One region of the Peribacillus simplex NBRC 15720 genome, then DNA from elsewhere that is predicted to be linked to it. Evidence: riboswitches for the same ligand, from Rfam matches in the RefSeq annotation. Region 1 holds a riboswitch; the other holds the start of a gene.

What was found. Region 1 has a riboswitch for cyclic di-GMP ahead of BS1321_RS20970 (anti-repressor SinI family protein). Riboswitches for the same ligand answer to the same signal wherever they lie in the genome.
Region 2: linked by a shared signal. The riboswitch ahead of BS1321_RS13745 (anti-repressor SinI family protein) and the one ahead of BS1321_RS20970 (anti-repressor SinI family protein) in region 1 are both predicted to bind cyclic di-GMP.

What each region holds. Positions count from the first base shown of each region.
Region 1 is NZ_CP017704.1:4,352,626-4,364,094, forward strand. It holds partial or broken gene BS1321_RS27920 (ABC transporter ATP-binding protein) at 1,034-1,190, shown strand; gene purF (amidophosphoribosyltransferase) at 1,483-2,853, opposite strand; partial or broken gene BS1321_RS20965 (ATP-binding cassette domain-containing protein) at 3,619-3,932, shown strand; cyclic di-GMP riboswitch class I at 4,333-4,416, shown strand; gene BS1321_RS20970 (anti-repressor SinI family protein) at 4,423-4,539, shown strand; gene BS1321_RS28530 (YwzD family small protein) at 5,467-5,598, shown strand; gene tagU (polyisoprenyl-teichoic acid--peptidoglycan teichoic acid transferase TagU) at 6,657-7,586, opposite strand; gene BS1321_RS20985 (hypothetical protein) at 8,000-8,218, shown strand; gene BS1321_RS20990 (hypothetical protein) at 8,460-8,672, shown strand; gene BS1321_RS20995 (hypothetical protein) at 8,806-9,204, shown strand; gene BS1321_RS21000 (replication-associated recombination protein A) at 9,943-11,214, opposite strand.
Region 2 is NZ_CP017704.1:2,870,050-2,881,518, forward strand. It holds gene tnpB (IS200/IS605 family element RNA-guided endonuclease TnpB) at 1-662, shown strand, start outside; gene fliW (flagellar assembly protein FliW) at 777-1,220, shown strand; gene csrA (carbon storage regulator CsrA) at 1,220-1,453, shown strand; gene hag (flagellin Hag) at 1,595-2,524, shown strand; gene BS1321_RS13715 (DNA endonuclease) at 3,247-4,089, opposite strand; gene flaG (flagellar protein FlaG) at 4,267-4,629, shown strand; gene BS1321_RS13725 (flagellar hook-associated protein 2) at 4,644-6,155, shown strand; gene fliS (flagellar export chaperone FliS) at 6,180-6,581, shown strand; gene fliT (flagellar protein FliT) at 6,581-6,925, shown strand; gene hpf (ribosome hibernation-promoting factor, HPF/YfiA family) at 7,178-7,735, shown strand; cyclic di-GMP riboswitch class I at 8,406-8,491, shown strand; gene BS1321_RS13745 (anti-repressor SinI family protein) at 8,523-8,663, shown strand; gene BS1321_RS13750 (helix-turn-helix domain-containing protein) at 8,812-9,135, opposite strand; gene secA (preprotein translocase subunit SecA) at 9,555-11,469, shown strand, end outside.

The DNA of each region.
Region 1 (11,469 bases):
AGAAAAGAATAGAAAAAAATGAATTTCTGATATGTGGATTAATCAATCAAATATTGGGTATTATTAAATATAATTAAAGAAAGAGAAACTATTAAAAGCTATGACTCATATCTAGGAGCGGTTGCTCTATTGACTGGGTTAATTAAGAAAGGATGAATTTTTTTTTAATGCCTTTATACCAAATGAGAGAAATATGGACACCCTTAAAATTAGTTGGAGTTAAGTTTTTTAAATCCGATGATAATAGTATTTTCATCAAGGTTTTTAACCAACACCGAAGAAGGTTAAAGTAATATGTTTTGATATAATGAGTATTAACCTAAATGTACATCCAAAGTGTTAGGAGAACCACTTTAGCAGAGCAGATAGCGTGTTAAATAAAAGTCATTAGTTTGTTTATTGGGAGCCTAAAATAAAAAAGTTTTAGCTCCTTAGTATGCGTGGTTTTAAAGATCCATCATGATATGTGTAAGCGAAGTAACATTATGATAAAAGGTGTCTAGGGGGACACATGGGTATGAAGAAAATCGGTGAAATCACCTGTCATAAAAATACAAACTTCAGATCATTTAAGGAAAGGTATTTTGTATGAGGTAATAGGTATAGAGCAAAAGAATGGTATGTATAAAGGGAAAAAATTCAGGATTATCGTTCGTGACTTCATTAGGAGAGAACAGAACTTGAAAAGTCATCATATCAATGGAAAATATAAGAATATGAGTACGTTGGGAAGGCTGTTAATCAGCCTTCTTTTTTTATGAACTTTTCTAATCAACCACAAACTTGTTTCTATTCCTTTTGTTTAAATGGAATTAATTGCTGTGTTAAAACAGGAACAAGGTCACAATAATAAAAAATCATATAAATGAGTGATATTTTATTATAAATAAACCTAGCAATTTTGTGAGGGGACTATTGAGGAGAACATTATTCAGTTTACCATTGTGGTTGTCATTTTTTGATTGGAGTAAAATTATAATGAATTTTATAAGTTAAGAAATTAAAGACTAGGAATAAAAAGATACACTCATTGGTCATTGGTGATCGAGAAGTTCGACTGTTAGGAGGAGAGACAGCTCGTGTAGCCCGAAGAATTTTACGTAAACCATCGATCCTTGTTCTAGATGAAACAACAAGTGCCTGAAAGACTCAAAGGAACTTTGATCATTATTGTAATTGCTCATCGGTTATAGACGATTCGTAATGCGGATCAGTATTGGTTTTGGAGTAGGGTGAAGAAGCCTAGTAACACGAATCTCTTAAATCCCGGTTCAGCATAAACTTGAACACCTTAAAAAAGTTGTATAGATAAGTGGAGCCATCCATTTGTAGAGATGAAAGAAAGAGATAAGTAATTGTAAGTGGTAAGAGAAAACAGTGACAAATTCCAAGGTTTAATAGTAGGAAAATGGCAGACATCACACAAAGACGGTTGTTTTTGTGCGGTGCCTGCCATTTTTATCCTACTTAAGCTGTATCACTTCAAATATTAGTTGGGTATGCACCACTAAAACAGGCTACACAGCGACTGCTAGTTTCTCCAAGATCCACATCTACAGCCTCTAATAACCCTTCGGTGCTTAAAAAGGCTAATGAATCTGCCCCGATAACCTGTCCCATAGCTCGTTCGTGTTCATGTATGTTGGCAAATAGTTCTTCCTTAGTTGGCATATCCACTCCATAAAAACAAGGGTTTCTAACCATAGGTGAACTAATTCTTACATGGACTTCCTTGGCACCTGCCTGCCTAATCAATTGGACAATGCGCTTGCTTGTCGTTCCCCTAACAATCGAATCATCGACTAATACCACCCTTTTTCCTTCCAAAATTTCTTGCACAGCGCTTAATTTCAGTCGAACAGCTAAGTCGCGCAATTCTTGCGTGGGCTCAATAAATGAACGACCAGCATAAGGGTTTTTAATAATCCCCATTTCATATGGAATTCCTGATTGTTGGGAAAAGCCAATGGCGGCAGGTACGCTTGATTCAGGAACTGCAACGACAACATCAGCTTGTGTCGGATGTTCTTTTGACAGAATTTTACCTAATTCCCTTCGGATTGTTAAGACACTTCTTCCTTGAATAACGCTATCTGGACGGGCAAAATAGACAAATTCAAAGGAACAAAGGGAAACCTTACCTTTTTCCGCAAATCTTCCAGTTTGAATTCCATTTTCATCTATAAGAAGCCATTCACCTGGTTCAACTTCCCGCCAGAACTTAGCATCAACCGCATTTAAAGCGCATGTTTCTGAGGAGGCGATGATTGATTCACCAATTTTTCCAAGGCTAAGCGGACGTAACCCATGACGATCCAGGGCAATTAGCATTTGTTTTTCAGTCATTATAATCAAGGCAAATGAACCGTCGATACGTTTAAGCATATCAGGTGCACTTTCTGCGAAATGCTTTTTACTTGAACGAGCTATTAAGTGAGCAATAATTTCAGTATCGGTTGTTGTTTGAAATATGCTTCCCTGCTGTTGTAACACATCCCGTTCTATCCTTGCATTTACGAGGTTGCCATTATGAGCAACAGCCAGGTCCCCCTCGCTATATTTAAAGACGAGGGGTTGTGCGTTTTGCAATAAACTTTCACCAGAAGTTGAATATCGTACATGACCAATGGCCATATTTCCGCTTAGTCCATCGAGGATATCCCGTGAAAATACATGGGTAACTAATCCCATTCCCCTGTGATTCCTGAATGATTTCCCATCACTAGCCACAATTCCTGCGCTCTCCTGACCACGGTGTTGAAGTGCATGAAGTCCGTAATAAGTTAATTCAGCTGCTTTGGGGTGATTAAACACTCCAAATACCCCGCATTTCTCCTGCATTTCTGAATCCATTTTTCTCTTCCTCCCGTTGATATCCTTTTTGTTATTTTTGGCAAAAGGAGAATTTCTATCCTTTTTATTTACTAATCGGTAAATGGATAGGGATTAATTAAATCTCAGCTCTAAAAATAGTTCTGTGCAACAGGTAGGGATAATTGCTTAGCATTATTATCTTGGAATAAAAGACTTTTGGGTATAATGGAATATTTTGAATAAGTGTATTTTGTATGATTTATAGTAAACTATATAGTAAAGAACAGATATTAATTTATAAAATCTAGCTCAGTATAAAAATAGTGAATAATACAGTTAATATTTTTGCCGATTGGCGGTAATTTAATATGACTTTGCAGAAGGCGATGTCAAGCTGCCATCAAAATATAAGGAGAATTTGATGACAAAAAACAAATTTATTACGTTCGAGGAAGCTCATGAAAAGAAAGAAAGAAGTAAGAAAATTTTTATTGGGACTTATATTACTATTATTTTAATTTTGATTTCTTTATTGACTTTTTTTCTTGGTAAATCATAACTGGTGTTAAATAGGGCTGAGAAATCAGTCCTTTTTTGTGTTAAGTAGGTGAAAGAGGAAGTATGCAGGGAGCTTTTCTTTTGTCGAAATGGGTAGTCACAGGAGTTAAGAGTCCTAAGTCTACAAAAGAGACTTTATTTTCAGAAGTTCTTGTTGTGGGACTATTGTGGGGAACACTTTTAGCTTTCCATTGTGGTTGTCATTTTTCGGTTGGCTCAAAATAAATTAAAGGCTCGGAATAAAAAGATACACTCATCGGCGATCGAGGTGTGCGACTATCGGGAGGAGAAAGTCAGCGTCTAGTGTTAGCCGGAGCGATTTTACGTAAACCGGCCATCCTGGTATTGGATGAAGCGACGAGTACTTTGGATACGGAGAACGAAGCGAAGATTCAATCCGCTATTGAAAGATTAAAAGGAAAAATGACCATCATCGTCATAGCTCATCGATTATCGAAGATTCGCAATGCCGATCAAGTGTTGGTCATGGGGAAATCATTCAGGTCGGTGAATATAACCAGTTAGCGAATGAAAAAAGAGGGATGTTTAGCAATTTATTACAGCCGTATTATTGCATTGTAATGCTGGCTTTTTTTCTTAGGGAAAATAAATTAAAACTGAATCACTTAGCCCACTTATTCCGAAAATATTATTTTTGTAGAATAGTAAATTCGAGATTATCATAGCTATTATAAATCTTTTTTTATTAAAAGAGTTGTAAAGAAAGCGTATTATACCAGTGTTTTTGCATTGTGATGTCACTTTTTGATGAATGATGTTGAAAAATGATAGAAAAGAACGAATAGTATTAAGAGCTATTATTACGTTTTTAAGTATAATTAACATTAATATAGTTTTAATTAAGGGGAATTTTTTGAGGGCATGATGGTTTATTTAGCCCCAAGGAAACAGGGAATTCAAGGGATTTATTAATCTTGGAGAATAATTAATGTGAAATATTCTTGAGAAAGGCAAACCTATTGAAAAGTAGGGACGCAAAATTACAGGTCTAAGGCTAAATGCTAAGACGGCTGTGTTACCACAAGTTGGGTGGGATTTATCATAGAAGCTAACAATGAACGGGAAGAATGGGTTTATCTAATTTTAGAGGCTAAAAATCTAGGATTATCTATTGAAGATGTGCGGGAGTTCATCAAGGGAAAATGAACTGGAAAAAGCAAATCAGGGGATAAAAATTACGTTAGGGAAGGCTGTTATACGGTCTTCTTTTTTATTTTCATTAAAGGAAATCACCGTAAAAGGTATCTAGAATATAGAACATGGGGACAATAATAAAAAGGTAACCTAAATTGAGAGGGATTTTTATTATGGATAGACTTAATGCTTTTATAAAGGGATTAATATGGGGAACTTTATTCAGTGTACCGTTATGGTTGTCATTTTTCGGTTGGATAAAAATAATAATGAATTTTATTAAGTAAGCGCTTAATAAAATTAGATATTAAAATGATAACTAGGCAGGATTTAACAGAATGATCATAGAATTTAGTTAAAGTACATAATACGTTAGTCGAAACCTTCTACAGATTTAAGAAATATAGCCTATAAAAAAATAGTTAATAATGCTTAAATATTTTTGGTAGTGTGCCGATACTACACTATAGAGATCAAGCAAAGGGACATCGCAAAAGGCGATGTCAGATAGCTGCCATCAAAGTAAAAGGAGATTATTTGATGACAAAAAATAAATTCATTACGTTCGAGGAAGTTTATGAAAAGAAACAGAGAAGCAAGAAAATTTTTATTGGGACTTATATTACCATTACAATAGTTTTGATTTCATTAATGACTTATTTTATGGGACAATTGTAATATGGGGTATCGAAGGGGCTGAGGAATCGGTCCGTTTTTGTTTTTTATCCACACATATTGACTAGTAGTATTCCTTCCATTGAATATTAAGGGAATGTTAATTTTTAGTTACTTTTCTGATAATATAGTAGATTCCGCTTGCCAATCCCTACTATATATGTGATTATCAAATAAATGAGCTATATTCCTTATTTTTGAAAAAAGGATTAGGACAGCAGTATGAAATGGTGGCTCAATTATATATTGGAGTGGAAATTTCTAATGGATTTTTTTGATATTTTAAAAGACACTTTTGCCAAGGGTGAGTCTGGACAAGAAGTTACTGTAAATGAACTTGTGGATGAGATTAAGGAGAAATTAAGCGGAATCATTGAACAACCTGAAAGAATATGATCCGTAGATACTTCGTCCCGGGCTTATTGATGTTGGGTGTTTGGAAACTAACCGGTGGCCGTACCCCTTTATGGCAGGATGTCATAAAGGACACGTTTGGCGGTTTGCTTGGAATCTTCTGTTTTCTTTTCATTTATCGAAGGAGAAGGCGTCATCGGATTCCCAATACATTTAATTAAGGAGCATGTCTAACAACATGCTTCTTTTTTGTTGTTTATGAATGATACCCTTTGAGGTGAGGAGAAAAAAGTAAGGCGATTATTCTCTGGTGCAGGAGCTTGTATCATTTTGCATTGGCCGCGCGGTTGAAAAAGCGTTTCAAAGCTGAGATTTAATCTATGTGCGACATCGATGCGTTGTATTATTACAATATGGATATGTAGGCCTTTCAGTATGATTTGATGTAGGCCGCTACTTAAGAAAGTAAAGAACTGGAGTCTGGATAAGGTTGGAAGGCAGCATAAATCGGCCTATGAAATACCAGAGTTACACAGGTCTTCAATTCTCGCTATGGAATGTTTACTTTGGAACAAAATTGCTATGTCGTAAGAGAAAAAGGCGAATGGCGCTTGTTATGGGATTATCAGTTTAAATAGATTCCTCTCCTTTTTCAGGCTCAAGTTCGTTTTATTGAAAAGGGAGAGGCGATGCTCTCATGTAATGCAGAAAAGATTTACTTCTCATGAAACATATTTCATTCTTGAACGATCACTGATGGCTTTCAGAATAAACATTTTGTCCTGTGTGCTTAGCATAGCCCAGCTGCCTGCTTTGATTTTCATTTAAATCCACTCCTTTTGTTTAGGATTATTTATTATAGTTGATGAATGGTGGTTGATGGAATTCCGGGTCCAAAGAATAATAGTGTCAAGTGATGAAAGGGGCAGGGGAAGATGGAATTTTCAGCTCATATTAGATTATACCGTCTTTTTATGCCTAGTAAACAACAAAAATTCCAACAAATCTCTACAATTGGTGTTCGTTTTTTGTCAGAATATTGGACGGAAAAAATGAAAAAGCTGTCAGGATGCGGGTCCGGACAGCTCTTTCATTTTTTCTTATTTAATGGATAATTGTTCTTTTAATTCGGACTGAACCTTTTCTTTTTCTTCATCCGACACGATATTATAGTAGACTCCGTCGATTTTCGTTCCATTTCCTGGAATGGTTGCTTGGGTTATGCTTTTGCTTGCGTCCCTGTAGTTCTTTTGGATGTCCATCATGTCATCAAACGTCAAATTCGTCTGGATATTATTACCGAGTGCATCGAAGACTTCATCGTATTTCGTCAATGATGAAAGGCTAGCGCCTTCCTTGATGACTGCCTCGATGATGGAACGTTGTCTGGATTGACGGCCATAATCACCATTCGGATCATCATGTCTCATTCTTGAATAGGCAAGGGCTTCTTCCCCGTTAAGGGTATGCGTACCTTTTGCAAAATGAATGCCATCGGATGTGAAGTCCAAATCGTTTTGCACAGTCACGCCGCCGACTGCGTCAACGATATCCTTAAAGCCTTCCATATTGATCTTCATGTAATAGTCGATTGGGATATCAAGGAAATTTTCAACGGTATCCATGGACATTTTCGCGCCGCCGAAGGCAAATGCATGGTTGATTTTATCCTGTGTACCATGACCGACGATCTCGGTCCGTGTATCACGTGGAATGCTTAGCATTTTGACCGATTTCTTTTGTGGATTGACTGTCAGGACGATCATAGTATCTGAACGGCCTTTGTCGCCATCACGTTCATCGACACCGAGCATGAGCATCGAGAAGGGCTCCTGATCTGATAGTGCAAGGTCTTTAGTTCGTTTATCCGTGGTACGGTCTATTGGTGTATGCATCGTGTCAACGGTTTTTGTCAGTGAATTCCATACGGAGTAGGCAAAGGCTCCGCCTGCTAATATAAAAAGTAGGACAATTATACCAACTACCTTCAGCCATGTCCGTTTCTTTTTCTTCTTTTTTTCATGTCTCATATTTTACTTCCTTCCTCTATTTGTAACCACTTCATCTATTATATTTAATTTCAATATAAAAGAATAGTATATTTTGCTATTTTATAATACCTTTGGCATATTTTAGTGTAATTTAGCTAGAACAATTCTTCATTTAAAGGTTTAATGCTAAAGGAGTGGCTGATCGGAAAATCCACACTTTTCTGGTTATTGGTTGTGCAATTTGGCCTAGTGTTTATTTCTTTTTTTAGCATCAATATTTTTGGAAGTTGCAGGTTTTTATATGTGTACATGGGTAATCCTGTTCTAACAGCCAGCATTGCTGCACTTGATGGTGTGTGACTCACGTTTGAAGTCGGGAAGATTATGGGGTGTTAGGGGCTTAAATTAGTAATAGCTCTGTCTCGGGAGGCACCGGTCGTTTTTTTGCAGGCTTGGACGTTATAGTCCGGGAGTGGATTGTAAAGAGCTTGCTGTCTTATATCAATTTTGAAGAGCAAATGGTTATCATGGCCACTCATGAAATCCAGAACATCATTGATGAAGTCATTCTGATTAATGATGGCGAGATCATCTCCAAGGAGGATGTCGAGGACCTTCGTGAAAGTAGTGGGAAATCGATGGTCGATTGGCTAATGGGACATCATAGCTAATATGAAGGAAAAATAATAAAGTATCTTCGGAAAGGATTCCGAGGTTATTTTTTTGTTTGCAAGGAGAAAAGTCTTTGATCCTAATGAATTTGACCAGGCAAAATAGATTTTCTGAATATTTCTAAATGAATGAAGTATTACCTTAAAATGGGTGATTAGCAAAGTCCCTATTAGAAAGAAAGCGCATATATATGCAGTACGGATATCCCTAAAGAATAAATAATTATTGGAGGCTAAAGAAATGGAATATTTAACTGAAAGTTCAGAGTACGAGAGTGATTCAACGGAAAGTGCATCATACGAGAGTGATTCAACGGAAAGCGCATCATACGAGAGTGAATCAACGGAAAGCTCATCGACCGAGAGTGAATCAACAGAAAGCTCATCGACGGAGAGTGATTCAACAGAAAGCTCATCGACCGAGAGTGAATCAACAGAAAGCTCATCAGACTAACTAATTTTAAAATTATAACGAAGGTTTACTTTAAAATGGGTGATAAGAAAGTCCCTATTAAAAAGCAGGCGCAAATATATATGCAGTACGGATATCCCTAAAGGATTAATAAATATGGGAGGCTAAAGAATAAATGGAATATTCAACTGAAAGTTCAGAGTACGAAAGTAATTCAACGGAAAGCTCATCATACGAGAGTGAATCAACGGAAAGCTCATCGACCGAGAGTGAATCAACGGAAAGCTCATCGACCGAGAGTGAATCAACGGAAAGCTCATCGTACGAAAGTGATTCAACAGAAAGCTCATCAGATGAAAGTAGCTCAACGGAAAGCTCATCGGATGAAAGTAGCTCAACGGAAAGTTCAGCTGATGATGGCAATTCAAATGAAATCCTTTCCGACACCGCAGAAGAAGTTCAAAATTCAACTGAGGGTGAAGAGACTGCCAGTCCTCGTCGTGTGAATGTATTTAAGAAAATGTGGCTGGATAATATGATTAAAGCATCGAAGGGTATTTATAAAGAAGATTGACCATACAGGTACAGCAACTAAAAGTTGCTGTGCCTTCATATGAAGAGTGGACATGCTCCTAGCACTCGTATTGACATATTCTCTTACTGGATACGAGGAGCCTGATTTTTCTGCGGCTGAAAGTACGCGGATTGTAATCTGCAATAATCTAAATTTAAATGCTGTAAAAGTTATCGGGCTAGAATCATATATTGAAATGTTGTTTCTGCCCTTGATGAAACCCTAACAGGATTGCGGACGATTTCCGGGGGAACTAGCCAAGCTAGGCGATTAAAATGGAACATTCGGGTTTCGACCTAAGAAAAGCCTAGCCGGAGCGTTTGGATGACAATTTTACATACTGCCTGTGGATGATTTGGACACATTGGCTTACTGGTGGGATTTAAGATGTATTTTTACAGAATGGTGGTCACCAAATGATATCTAAATATATTGGTCAGTATATTGAACTAGGACTCTCTGGAAATATTCATGTATTTGGGATTTTAATTTAAGTAAGTTTGGATATTTAGTTTGGCAAGGAGATATCTTTAATGTGCCGAAATGGAATGTAGCTGTACACTTTTCCCGTATACAAACCAATACTCTGGTCGTGCTCTTTTTAGTTATGCATCCGCAGAACATTGGAATGAGCAGTACGGTTGGTGAATGAGGGGAGGCGATTTTTGCCAGCAGGACGTAAGTTAAAAGTTTTCATTTTCCACAATAAAGAAACTCCGGGTCTGAAGTGATCCGGAGTTATTTCTTTTTCTCGATATTTTCATAGACCGAGGCAAGGGCTTGTTCAAATTTCCCGCTCTTTTTCGGTTTGTAATATTTTTTGCTGCGCAGTTTGTCCGGTAAGTATTGCTGCTTCACCCAGCCATTCTCGTAGTCATGCGGATAAAGGTAGCCGATTCCGCGTCCGAGATCGGTGGCCCCTTTGTAATGGGCATCCTTAAGGTGATCTGGTACATCTCCACTATGGCCGCTGCGAATGTCGGACAGAGCTGCATCGATTGCGACAATGGCTGTGTTCGATTTAGGTGATAGGCATAACTCGATCACCGAGTTGGCAAGTGGAATCCGGGCTTCAGGAAAACCGAGTCGTTCAGCGGCTTCGACTGCAGCGAGGGCCCTAGGACCAGCCTGGGGATTGGCAAGAGCTATGTCTTCGTAAGCGATGACTACTAACCGGCGGGCAATGCTGACAAGATCGCCGGCTTCGACCAAGCGCCCCAAATAATGAAGGGCTGCATTCACATCACTGCCGCGAATTGATTTTTGGAAAGCCGACAAAACATCATAATGGGCATCTCCATCCTTGTCATGCGAGAAGCTTTTTTTCTGCATGCATTCCTCGGCAATTTGCAGATCTATATGAATCGTTCCGGACTCATCGGGTTCGGTGGAAATGACGGCGAGCTCAAGAGCGTTAAGGGCACTGCGGACATCTCCGTTCGAAGCAGTCGCGAAATGGGTAAGGGCATCAAAACTGACATCGGTTTTATACGCACCAAGCCCCCGCTCTTCATCATGAAGTGCCCGTTCCAGAGCTTTGGTTATATCATTGGTTTCCAATGATTTGAGCTCGAAAATCTGGCACCTGCTTCGGATGGCCGGATTGATTGCATGATAGGGATTGCTGGTCGTTGCACCGATCAAGGTGATCATCCCATTTTCAAGATAAGGCAAAAGGAAATCCTGCTTCGCCTTATCGAGTCGATGAACCTCATCAAGCAGCAGAATCACTTTCCCGGACATCTTAGCCTCGGCTGCCACGATTTCCATATCCTTTTTATTATTGGTCACCGCGTTCAGCGTCCGGAAAGCAAACTTCGTGCTTCCGGCAATCGCACTTGCAATTGAAGTCTTGCCAATTCCCGGCGGACCATACAGAATCATGGAAGAAAGCTGTTTGGCTTTCACCATCCTTGCGATAATTTTTCCTTCACCGACCAGATGCTCCTGCCCGATGATCTCATCAATCGACCGAGGCCGCATCCGGAAAGCAAGCGGTTTTATATTCATTGCGCACCTCTCCTTATTTATATAAGGTATCACAACTGATGGGGGAAATGCGCTGATTATGCTGTAAAAGAGGGTGAATTTGTATTATGGTAGTCCGTTTGCAGATTTAATTTGTAATGTAAGGTTGATAAATCGACCGTCCTAACAATGAAATCCGTCCCCACCCGATCAAAAATATGTCATCTAATTAGTTGAATTCCACTCTGTATTTTCATTTTTCCTACCTCTCCAATTAGGATAATTTGACAAATGGAG
Region 2 (11,469 bases), 1.5 Mb from region 1:
TTTTAGCGGAAACCAATGTACCAGTATTTCCTAAAACGAATCGTTCGTGCGGTGTAGATCTTGGTTTGAAGAATTTTGCCATTCTTTCAGATGGTACGGTTTATCAAAACCCAAAATTCTTCCGGACGGTCGAAAAAAAATTGGCCAAAGCACAACGGATTCTTTCAAGGCGACAAGAAATAGCCTTGAATCAAAATAAACCATTGGCTGAAGCCAAAAACTATCAAAAACAAAAACGAAAAGTGGCCATCCTACACGAAAAAATTTTAAATGCCCGAATGGATTACTTACATAAAGTCTCAACCGAAATCATCAAAAACCACGATGTTATTGGAATGGAAGACTTGCAAGTGTCCAATATGATGAAAGATCACAAACTATCTAAAGTGATTAGTGAAGTATCTTGGTACCAATTCAAAAAAATGTTGGAATACAAAGCAAAATGGTATGGTAAACAAATCGTGACCGTATCTAAAACGTTTGCTTCCAGCCAATTGTGTTCTAGCTGCGGGTACCAAAATAAAGAAGTTAAACATTTGAATCTTCGTGAATGGGATTGTCCTTCTTGTTCTACTCACCACGATCGAGATATTAACGCAGGACTTAATCTAATGAATGAAGCCATAAGGCTTCTAACCGTAGGAATGACGGGGATAGCCTAATTAAAAATTGGCCGATAGGCTAATGTTCTTAGGAATCCCCCACTTCAATCAGACCATAAGGTCGATAAGTGGGGGGAGTTCAATTCCGGATGAGATAGGGAAGTGAAAACATAGATGATCATACAAACAAAATTTCATGGCGAAATCGAATTGGCAGAGAAAGAGATTTATGTATTTGAAAGCGGGATACCAGGATTTTTAGAAGAAAAACAGTTTTGCTTGCTAACTTTGGATGACACGCCCTTTTTCGTCCTCCAATCGACAGAAAAAAAACAGATTGCCTTCATTGTAACGAATCCTTTTGATGTGTTTCGTGATTATGAAGTGAAGCTTACGGATGAGGTATTATCTTCTTTAAACATAGAAACGGAACTGGAAGTCATTACGTTCGTCATATTAACGATCCAGGATCCTTTCAATGAAACGACGGCGAATCTTCAGGCCCCCATCATCATAAATAGTTCTAAAAAAACGGGCAAGCAATTTATCATGAATGCTAGTGAATACCGTACAAAGCATAGACTGTTTGAACCTCCAGTAGAACAGGGGGGGAAATGATGCTCGTATTGACCAGAAAACCAAATGAAGCGATCATGATTGGCGATGATATCGAAATTACGATCCTGTCCGTTGAAGGAGAACAAATCAAACTGGGGATCAATGCCCCTAAAAACGTGGATATCCATAGGAAGGAAGTCTACCTGTCCATCCTGCAGGAAAATAGTGAAGCTTCCAAAACAGAAACCAATCTTCTGGAAGATATAAATGAGTATTTCAAGAAAAAATCGTAATATCCGCTAAATATGTTTCCAAGCAGGTCGATATTAAATATACAACGATGGGCAGTGAAATAGGCGGCCGACTTATTCACTGCCGCCCATCGTAAACAACCACATGGACGTGGGGACTTAAGACTCAAGGAGGAAACATAAATGATTATCAATCACAATATCTCAGCTCTAAACACGCACCGTCAATTATCAAGTGCAACGAATGCACAATCCAAATCAATGGAGAAACTTGCATCGGGCATGCGCATCAACCGTGCAGGCGATGATGCTGCTGGTCTTGCAATCTCTGAAAAAATGCGTGGACAAATCCGCGGATTGGACCAAGCTTCCCGTAACTCACAAGATGCTATCTCTTTGATCCAAACAGCTGAAGGTGCATTAAACGAAACTACTGATATCCTTCAACGTATGCGTGAACTTGCTACTCAAGCATCAACGGATACTAATACAACTAGTGACCGTGGAGAAATCCAAAAGGAAATGGATTCTTTAACATCTGAAATCAACCGTATCGGTAATACAACTGAATTCAATACACAGAAATTATTGAATGGCTCAAAAGACTCTAATAATCCTGATGGTACAAGTGCAGGAGTTGCAGGTGTAGGTCTTCAATTCCAAATTGGAGCAAACGAGAACCAAAGTCTAACACTTGAAATTAAAGATATGCGTGCTGCTGCTCTTGGATTGACTGGTACTGCTAATGATCCAGGGTTCACGGCTGCTAATGGCGTAAGTGACGGTACTAATTCTACCGCTAGTGAAGCTGGACTAGATGTTTCTAGTGCTGCTAATGCATCAGCTGCAATCACAGCAATCCAAGGAGCAATTGATAACGTATCAGCTGAACGTTCTAAATTAGGTGCTAACCAAAACCGTTTAGAGCATACTATTAACAACCTAGGTACTTCTTCTGAAAACCTGACGGCTGCTGAATCACGTGTTCGTGATACAGATATGGCTAAAACAATGATGGAGCAAACTAAAAACTCTATCTTGGCGCAAGCTTCACAAGCAATGTTGGCTCAAGCAAATTCTGCACCTCAAGGAGTCTTACAACTTCTAAGGTAAATTTGAAGGGCGTTTTATCTAGTAATGGATAAAATTATGACTGGGTGAATTGCTGGAACTTCCTAAAGCTGCATCAACCACAACGTAACTGGAAACGGTAAGCGTGAAGGTCTGAAAATGGTGGAGATGACATAATGGATAATCAGCAGCCAAGCTCCTTTGAGGAAACTCTGGAGAAGGTTCAACGACTAGGATATACAGTCTAAGGCGAAGGCTATGACAATGAAATCCGTAGGGTGGCGGTAGCCATTCGAAGTGCCCAGCCCCTTATAACATAAGGGTGAAGATATAGTCTATTCTATGTTCGAAAGACATAGTCGCAAAGCAAGCGAGCCAACAGCCACAAGGAGTTTTACAACTTCTTCGTTAATTTTAGATTACTTGAAAGAGACTCTAGTTATACTAGGGTCTCTTTTGTATTTATGGAAAGAAAGAACCATGGGGAAAAGTAGAGTTAAGGATGGTGAAAATGAAAAGATCTAAAAAGAATGGAAGTTACATTGGTGATAGTAATTTTATGTACAGAGCTAATCATGAACAGCCAAAATTACAACTAGGAGGGAATCAGGACGGATAAAGACCAACAAGCACAGAAGAACTTATTCTAACAACATCTTAAAAGCGATCAAGGAACAGGTTCTTATTTTGGTCGAGATGGAAGTGAGGTTATGAAATGAAAAGGGGAGCACACAGCATACCACCCAAATTATCACGAGGTGGCGTTAGTTTTGTTTTTTAATTTCTTGCCATTTGTAAGTAACGGACCAATAACTTCTTTTTAGCATCTTTGCAATTTCATTTGTTGTAAAACCATTTTTTTTAAGTTGTCTTAGTAATTTAATTTCATCTGGAGAATAGGGTTTAGAGCGATCTGAACTGCTGGTAAGAATCGTGTAATCCGGATACTTAGATTTCCATCTGAGTATTTCTTTTTGATTTCGGAATTCCCAAGAGGTTTTATATAACATAGAAGGACAAGTTTTTGCTACAGGTTCGATTAGTTCGAGGAAACGAAAAGTTTCTTTAACAGAAGTAGTTTTTAGAATATATCCATATCCATCCTTACGAGAACTCAGCTTTAAGGATAAATGATATGTGGTAAATATATGTTCCTTTAGTTTCTCTAATTCGTCTTTAGGATAACATTGAAGGTAAAGATAAATATGCGGTGTGAGGTATATAATTTTTTTATTATGATTTACCCTGTATGAGATGCTTAATGAGCCATCATCCATGTATAGAATAGTTAGGAAATGTGGTAAAAGGCAATTTTCCAGTAATGTGAAAGGGAGATGTTTAGTTCCATCATTGCTGTAAAAGTGTGGGAATAAATTCGTAAATAATTCTAAAGAAGCGGAACGGACACATTGGCTTGCCGGAGTGATATACAATAATCCATCAAAAAAGGCAATTTTCCATTTTCGATAATCTTCCTGAGATGTGCCGTAGTGTTCCCGATAGCTATTGTTCTTTCTCCTGCTATTTTTATAAATTTTCGTGATTTCACCGTCACTTATAACGCTGGCATATAATATATTTTTCTGGATTTCAGTAAGATCAATCATGAAAACCTCCTTATATAGAGTGTAAGCTCTTCTTCTTAGTCCCATTTTATATTGTTATCCCCTCCAATATCAGAATGTTTGTTCTCTATTTAATAATAAATCCTTTGTAGGACACTGTAAAGTTCCGTTTTAGAACCGATATAAAAAGTAAAGATATCATAATTGGGGGCTTTTTAGATGTTGGAGAGTTTGTCCACGAATATTCTTTCCTCACAACTTAGAACAGCAATCTCGGAAGGAATCAGTTCATATTATCAGCGGGATATGAATACGCTTGCCTATTCGGAACGAAGTGTGGAATCTACTGATGAGCCTTCAAAAGAAAAGGTGCAGGAAGTTGTGGATAGTTTGAACACTTTCCTGGATCCAATACATACGGCCGTTCGTTTTGAATATCATGAGAAGTTGAATGAGTACTATGTCAAGGTTGTGGATGATGTAACGGATGAGACGATTCGGGAGATCCCACCTAAGAAGTTATTGGATTTCTATGCGGCAATGACGGAGTTTGTCGGAATCATGGTGGATGAAAAAATATAGGCGGGTGATCAATTTTGGTACGAATCAGTGGTTTAGCAAGCGGAATGGACATTGATGAATTAGTTAAGAGCATGATGCAGGCAGAACGAGTGCCATTGGATAAATTAACACAGAAAAAGCAGTATTCCGAGTGGCAACGGGATGATTACCGCTTGATAAATACATCTTTATCAGAATTGGATACGCTCATTCGTGATGGAATAGGGAAGCAGTCTTCCTTTATTAAAAAGAAGGTGTCGGTATCGAATCCAGATGCTGTATCAGTGAGAAATGTGAATTCGACCAGTGATTTTTCCGGGAATATACAAGTGAATGGACTTGCCAAAGCAGCTACCATGACAAGTACGGAAAAATCAGCTGTTACTGACCCCAAAAAGAAATTATCGGAATTGGGTTTCACGACACCACAAGATATTACGATACTGGCCATCAATAAAGACGGCGGTTTTGATACGGAAGTAAAAGATGGAGCAACAGTGGAAAAACCGTACACGCTTACCCTTAATGCGGACGATACGTTAGAGAGTGTTATAAATAAAATTAATGCTAACTCGGGAGTGACTCTATTTTTCGATGAAACGTCCCAGAAATTTTCCATCACTGCTAAAAATACCGGTGATGTTAAAGATCGAGCTGAAATTGAATTGGGAGGCACCGGAGATTTTTTTGCTACGTTAAAAATGAGCAGTAACAATGAAGGAACTGGCGGCTCAAAAGGGGGAAATGCGTCGATTGTTTTTAATGAATTGGAAATTTCCCGGCCTTCGAATACTTTTCAGATTAATGGAGCGGAAATAACGATAAAGCAGAAAACGACGGATACCGTCACATTCTCATCAACAACTGATGTGGATGCTATCTTGGATACAATCACACAGTTTGTGAATAAATACAATGAAATCATTAAAAAGGTTCAAGATAAAACGGGTGAAGCGAAATATCGCTCCTTTACCCCGCTTACCTCTGAGCAAAAGAAGGCAATGACAGAGGACGAAGTGAAGCAGTGGGAAGAAAAAGCGAAGAGCGGAACGTTAAAAAGCGATTCGACATTAAAAAGTCTTCTGACCACAATGAGGTCATCTCTATACACCTCGGTGGATGGGATCGCAGGAAAAAGCAATCTCAGCAGTTTGGGAATCACCACGACCAAGAATTACTTGGAGGGCGGTAAATTAACGATTGATGAGGACAAGCTCCGGGCAGCCATTAGTGAGGATCCCAATGCGATTTATGATATGTTCATGGCCAATGGAACGGAAAAGAGCGACAAAGGTCTCGCGCGCCGGTTAAGGGATGATATAGAATCATCCATGAAGGTCATTACTGAAAAAGCAGGAAAAGCAGGATTTGTTAACAACACTTTTACAATCGGGAAATTGGTCAATGGATTGGATACGAAGATTTCAGCATTTGAAGCAAAGTTAACTAAACTGGAAACACGCTATTACAACCAGTTCACGGCGATGGAAAAAGCGATTCAAAAGGCAAACAGCCAAAGTGCATCGTTGGCTTCTTATTTTAGTTAAGGTAAGGCGGAAAGGAAGTTAAATATGGCGATAAATAATCCATATCAATCATATCAGCAAAATTCAGTCAATACAGCATCACCGGGAGAGCTTACATTAATGCTTTATAATGGCTGCTTGAAGTTCATCATGGTTGGGAAGAAAGCCATTGAAGCTGGTAATATCGAAGCGAAGAATACGAACATCATTAAGGCTCAAAATATTATCCATGAATTGATGGTAACGCTGAATATGGATGCGGAAGTATCCAAAGATATGATGAGTCTGTATGATTTCATGAACCGGCGTCTGGTAGAAGCAAATATCAAAAATGATGTTGCTGCTTTGGAAGAGGTGGAGGTACTTGTTACTGAGTTCCGGAATACTTGGAAGGAAGTAATTCTGATCAATCGGAAAAAACAATTTACCCAAAGCGGTCAAGTGTAATGGTGATTCGAACCTTTCATGATTTGACTGCTGAATTACTTGCCGTTCTGGAAGATCGCACGATTACAGAACGTGATGATAAAATAGAAAGGGTCACACAGCTGATTGATCAGCGAGATGGACTTCTTTCTCGAATCAAACTGCCTTTAACTGTTGAAGAGCAGCAGTTGGGCCGTGCAACCGTGTTGCTTAACCAACAGGTCGATCACTTGCTGAAGCTTCAAAAGCAGGAGATACAGCGGGATATCCAGGAAATAAATAAGAAGAAACAATCATCTAATAAATACACGAACCCGTATGAGAGTCTATCAGTGGATGGCATGTTCTACGATAAAAGAAATTGATTACCCAACCGTTTGGACTCCAAATGGTTTTTATGTTAATTATTTTTAAATTTTCTGTAAATAATATAGGCTTAATTTTTTCTTTATGGCATAGCATTTGATATAATGAAGCTAGGGCAGACATCAACCCTTTCCAAACCTTCCGACAATTGTTTCATTATTTCGACATATTTCATGATGTGTTTCTAAAGGAAACCGGAGGGGTATTGTAGAATCTAACTGTATAGTCTTAATTTAAGGAGGACTCACTTTATGAATTACAACGTACGCGGTGAAAACATTGAGGTAACTCCAGCAATTCGAGAATACGTCGAAAAGAAAATTGGCAAGTTAGAACGATATTTTAACAATACACCAGATGCAAATGTGTTAGTGAATTTAAAAGTGAACAATAATACATCAAAGGTCGAAGTGACGATTCCTATGCAGAATTTGGTTCTTCGTGCTGAAGAGGAAAATGCGGATATGTATGCTGCCATTGACTTGATCAATGATAAGCTTGAACGCCAAATTCGTAAACATAAAACGAAGGTCAATCGTAAATTCCGGAACAATCTATCGACTACACCCGATGCATTCGCCTTCAATACGGAAGTTGACGAAGTGGTGGATGAATTCGAAGACGATAATGATATTGAAGTGGTCCGCAATAAGCGCTTTGATTTAAAGCCGATGGACAGTGAAGAAGCGATTTTACAAATGAATATGCTTGGTCACAGTTTCTTCGTTTACACGAATGCGGATACTAATACAACGAACGTAGTGTACCGCCGAAAAGATGGACGCTATGGATTGATTGAACCTAGTTAAATATTAATCTAAGATCAAAAGCACAGCCCCTGGGTTGTGCTTTTTTAATGCATGTTGATAGAATTCGTTGGCTGTTGGATTTACTAGAAAAGTTAAAAAAATGATTGCTTCTTTTGTTCTCTAAAGAATACAAATTTATTAAAAATCCATTTTAAAGAACGGTTTTGTTCTTCATTAAGATAAATAGTTAGTATTACCTATTTAATCACCCCAATCTTTTGAACTATACCCGAATTGTTAGTTCTTTAAAAAGAACAAATAGTTATTTATAAAAAACAATTTGATCAAGGTGCAGAGGGGTTGGATTACTTGTATCGAAAGAATTGCCATACATGCCATAGGGATTCTTTTAGCAGTGCGGAATATGGAAAGTGGCTTTGCCCGACCTGCGGTGAGGACTTAACTGCGCAAAAAGCACTGGATGCACTTACAATTGAGAGAATCAATACACCCCAACGAAATATTAAGAAGAGTAATATTTACTATTATACAAAAAAACGAAATTGAATTAGTCTATGATAAATCACCAGAACTTCAAATTTTCTTAATATTGTAATATTTTGTCGGATAAAAGTTTTTGCATTTATGTGGATTACCGACATAAAATAGCAATATATGGAGTGGGTATCCGTTATAATATGATTATAAGTAATGTATTTGGTAATAAATACCACGACAAAGGCAAACTTATTGAAAGATGAGGGCGCAAAGGCACAGGTCTAAGGTCTTTGTGACTATGATGGCTGGTCTGCCTGAAATACAAAGAGTATTTTAGGAGGTAGAAGAGGTGGCTAATGTGAAAATGGATCAAGAATGGGTGAAATTGATTTCAGAAGCAAGAAGCTTGGGGTTCAAAAAAGAGGAAATCAGTGCTTTTTTTAAACGGGAAACCCTTGAGGTAACATTTGAGAAGAACGATGGAAATTAGGTTCCGAACAAGATCGAGAACATCCCTATAAACAGTGGTTCGATTCATTAGCTGTTTATAGGGTTTATTCTTCCTTGAGATTCTAGTGAGTCTAGCTTATTCAAACTTTATTCTCAGGATTATGTAGGTAAACTAGTGCACTACCACTCTACTCTTCTTTATCTTTTCTCCATTTATTAAACTCGATGAATTCCCTGAATTGTTGTTTTGAAACACCCGAATTCATAGCTTCCTCAACGATTTTCATCCAGTCAGTGTCCAAGGTTTCCTTATTTGGTGCATCATAAAGCAGGGCATCAACAGGAATGTTAAGTACGGCGGAGATTTTTTCAAGAAATTGAATAGAAGGATTCGTTTGTAAGTTCCGCTCGAGCGAACTTAAATAAGACTTTGCCACACCCGCTTTATCGGCAAGTTCAGTCATCGACATTTTTTTTTCTTCTCGCAGTTTTTTTACACGTTCACCAATCATCAATACCACCTCGAAACATGATCTATTTATCTTCCGCTATTAAGTTTCAGTAGCCCACCTTATCATTCAAAACATGAAGCCTGTAAGGTTGGATTACCTTGACATGCTATCTCTAGAGAGGACACAGCATCTAGTGATGGAAGGTTATGGATAATTCTCATTTGCATATGGAATAGTGGGGAGTTTGCAACATATTTTTTATACTTCCTTCTATTTTAACAGTTTTACTCCTCATTTATCCATTGTTTTTCGCAAGAATTGAATTCAGGTCTATACCAGGGAAGTGACATGAAGTTGTACCTCTAGGATAGAAGTGGTAAAATTAAGCGTGCATTAGTAATAATAGAAGATGTGTTTCTTCTTACTTATATGAATTTTGTCATTGAACGATCATTACCATAATAGAGGAGCGTTATTGAATGCTTAATATATTAAATAAAGTTTTTGATCCGAATAAGCGAGAAATCAAACGTTTGGAAAAAATCGCTGATCAGGTTGAAGCGCTGGCTGATGAGACGGCTGCGTTATCGGATGAACAGTTGCGTGCCAAAACGGGTGAGTTTAAAGAGCGTTATCAAAATGGCGAAACCGTTGATGATTTGCTTGTTGAGGCTTTTGCAGTTGCGCGTGAAGGGGCAAAGCGTGCTCTGGGCTTATACCCTTACCGTGTTCAAATCATGGGTGGGGCATCCCTTCATGATGGAAATATCTCCGAGATGAAAACAGGGGAAGGTAAAACCTTAACATCTACCATGCCGGTTTATTTAAACGCGCTTACCGGTAAAGGTGTACATGTCGTTACTGTCAATGAATACTTGGCACACCGTGATGCCACCGAGATGGGTGTATTGTATGATTTCCTTGGTTTGACCGTCGGATTGAATTTGAACAGTCATTCCAAAGAAGAAAAGCAAGAGGCGTACAATGCGGACATTACGTACAGCACGAATAATGAGTTAGGATTTGATTACCTTCGTGACAATATGGTGTTATATAAAGAACAAATGGTACAGCGCCCGCTGCACTTTGCTGTTATTGATGAGGTCGATTCGATTTTGATCGATGAGGCGAGAACGCCATTGATCATTTCCGGTTCCGCACAAAAATCGGCTCAGCTTTATATCCAGGCCAATGCGTTTGTGAGAACCTTAAAAAAAGAAACGGACTACACATATGATGAAAAGACAAAAGGTGTTCAGCTGACTGAAGATGGGATGAATCGAGCTGAAAAAGCGTTTAATATCGATAATTTGTTCGATATTAATCACGTTACTTTGAATCATCATATCAATCAGGCGTTAAAGGCGCATGTTTCCATGCATTTAGATGTGGATTATGTGGTCCAGGAAGGCGAGATAGTCATCGTTGACCAATTCACTGGCCGTTTGATGAAAGGCCGCCGTTACAGTGAAGGTCTCCACCAGGCGATCGAGGCGAAAGAAGGACTTGAAATTCAAAATGAAAGCATGACGCTTGCGACGATCACATTCCAGAACTATTTCAGGATGTATGAAAAACTTTCAGGTATGACCGGTACAGCGAAAACGGAAGAAGAAGAATTCCGCAATATTTATAATATGAATGTCATTGCGATCCCGACAAACAGGAATATCGTCAGGGATGACAGGGCAGATCTTATATACGCGACAACTGATGGGAAATTCAAGGCTGTTGTGGAAGACATCGCCGAACGTTATACAAAGGGTCAGCCAGTGCTTGTCGGTACGGTTGCCATCGAAACATCTGAAGTCATATCTGCTTATTTATCCAAAAAAGGAATCCCTCACGATGTTTTGAATGCCAAGAACCATGAGCGTGAAGCGGAAATCATTGCGAATGCAGGTAATCAAGGTTCAGTTACGATTGCTACGAACATGGCAGGGCGCGGTACGGATATCAAGCTTGGTGAAGGTGTCAAGGAGCTTGGAGGCCTTGCTGTCATCGGCACGGAACGTCATGAAAGCAGGCGTATAGATAACCAGCTTCGTGGTCGGTCAGGCCGTCAGGGAGACCCAGGGGTCACTCAATTCTATTTATCAATGGAAGATGAATTGATGCGCCGCTTCGGTTCGGATAACATGAAAAACATGATGGCACGCCTTGGAATGGATGATTCCCAGCCAATTCAAAGTAAAATGGTGACAAGGGCCGTTGAATCTGCACAGAAACGGGTCGAAGGCAATAACTTCGATTCACGTAAGCAATTGCTGCAGTATGATGATGTTCTCCGTCAACAACGGGAAATTATATATAAACAGCGTTTCGATGTCATGGAAAGTGAGAACTTACGTGAAATCGTCGAAACGATGATTACGGCATCCATCCAGCGAAATG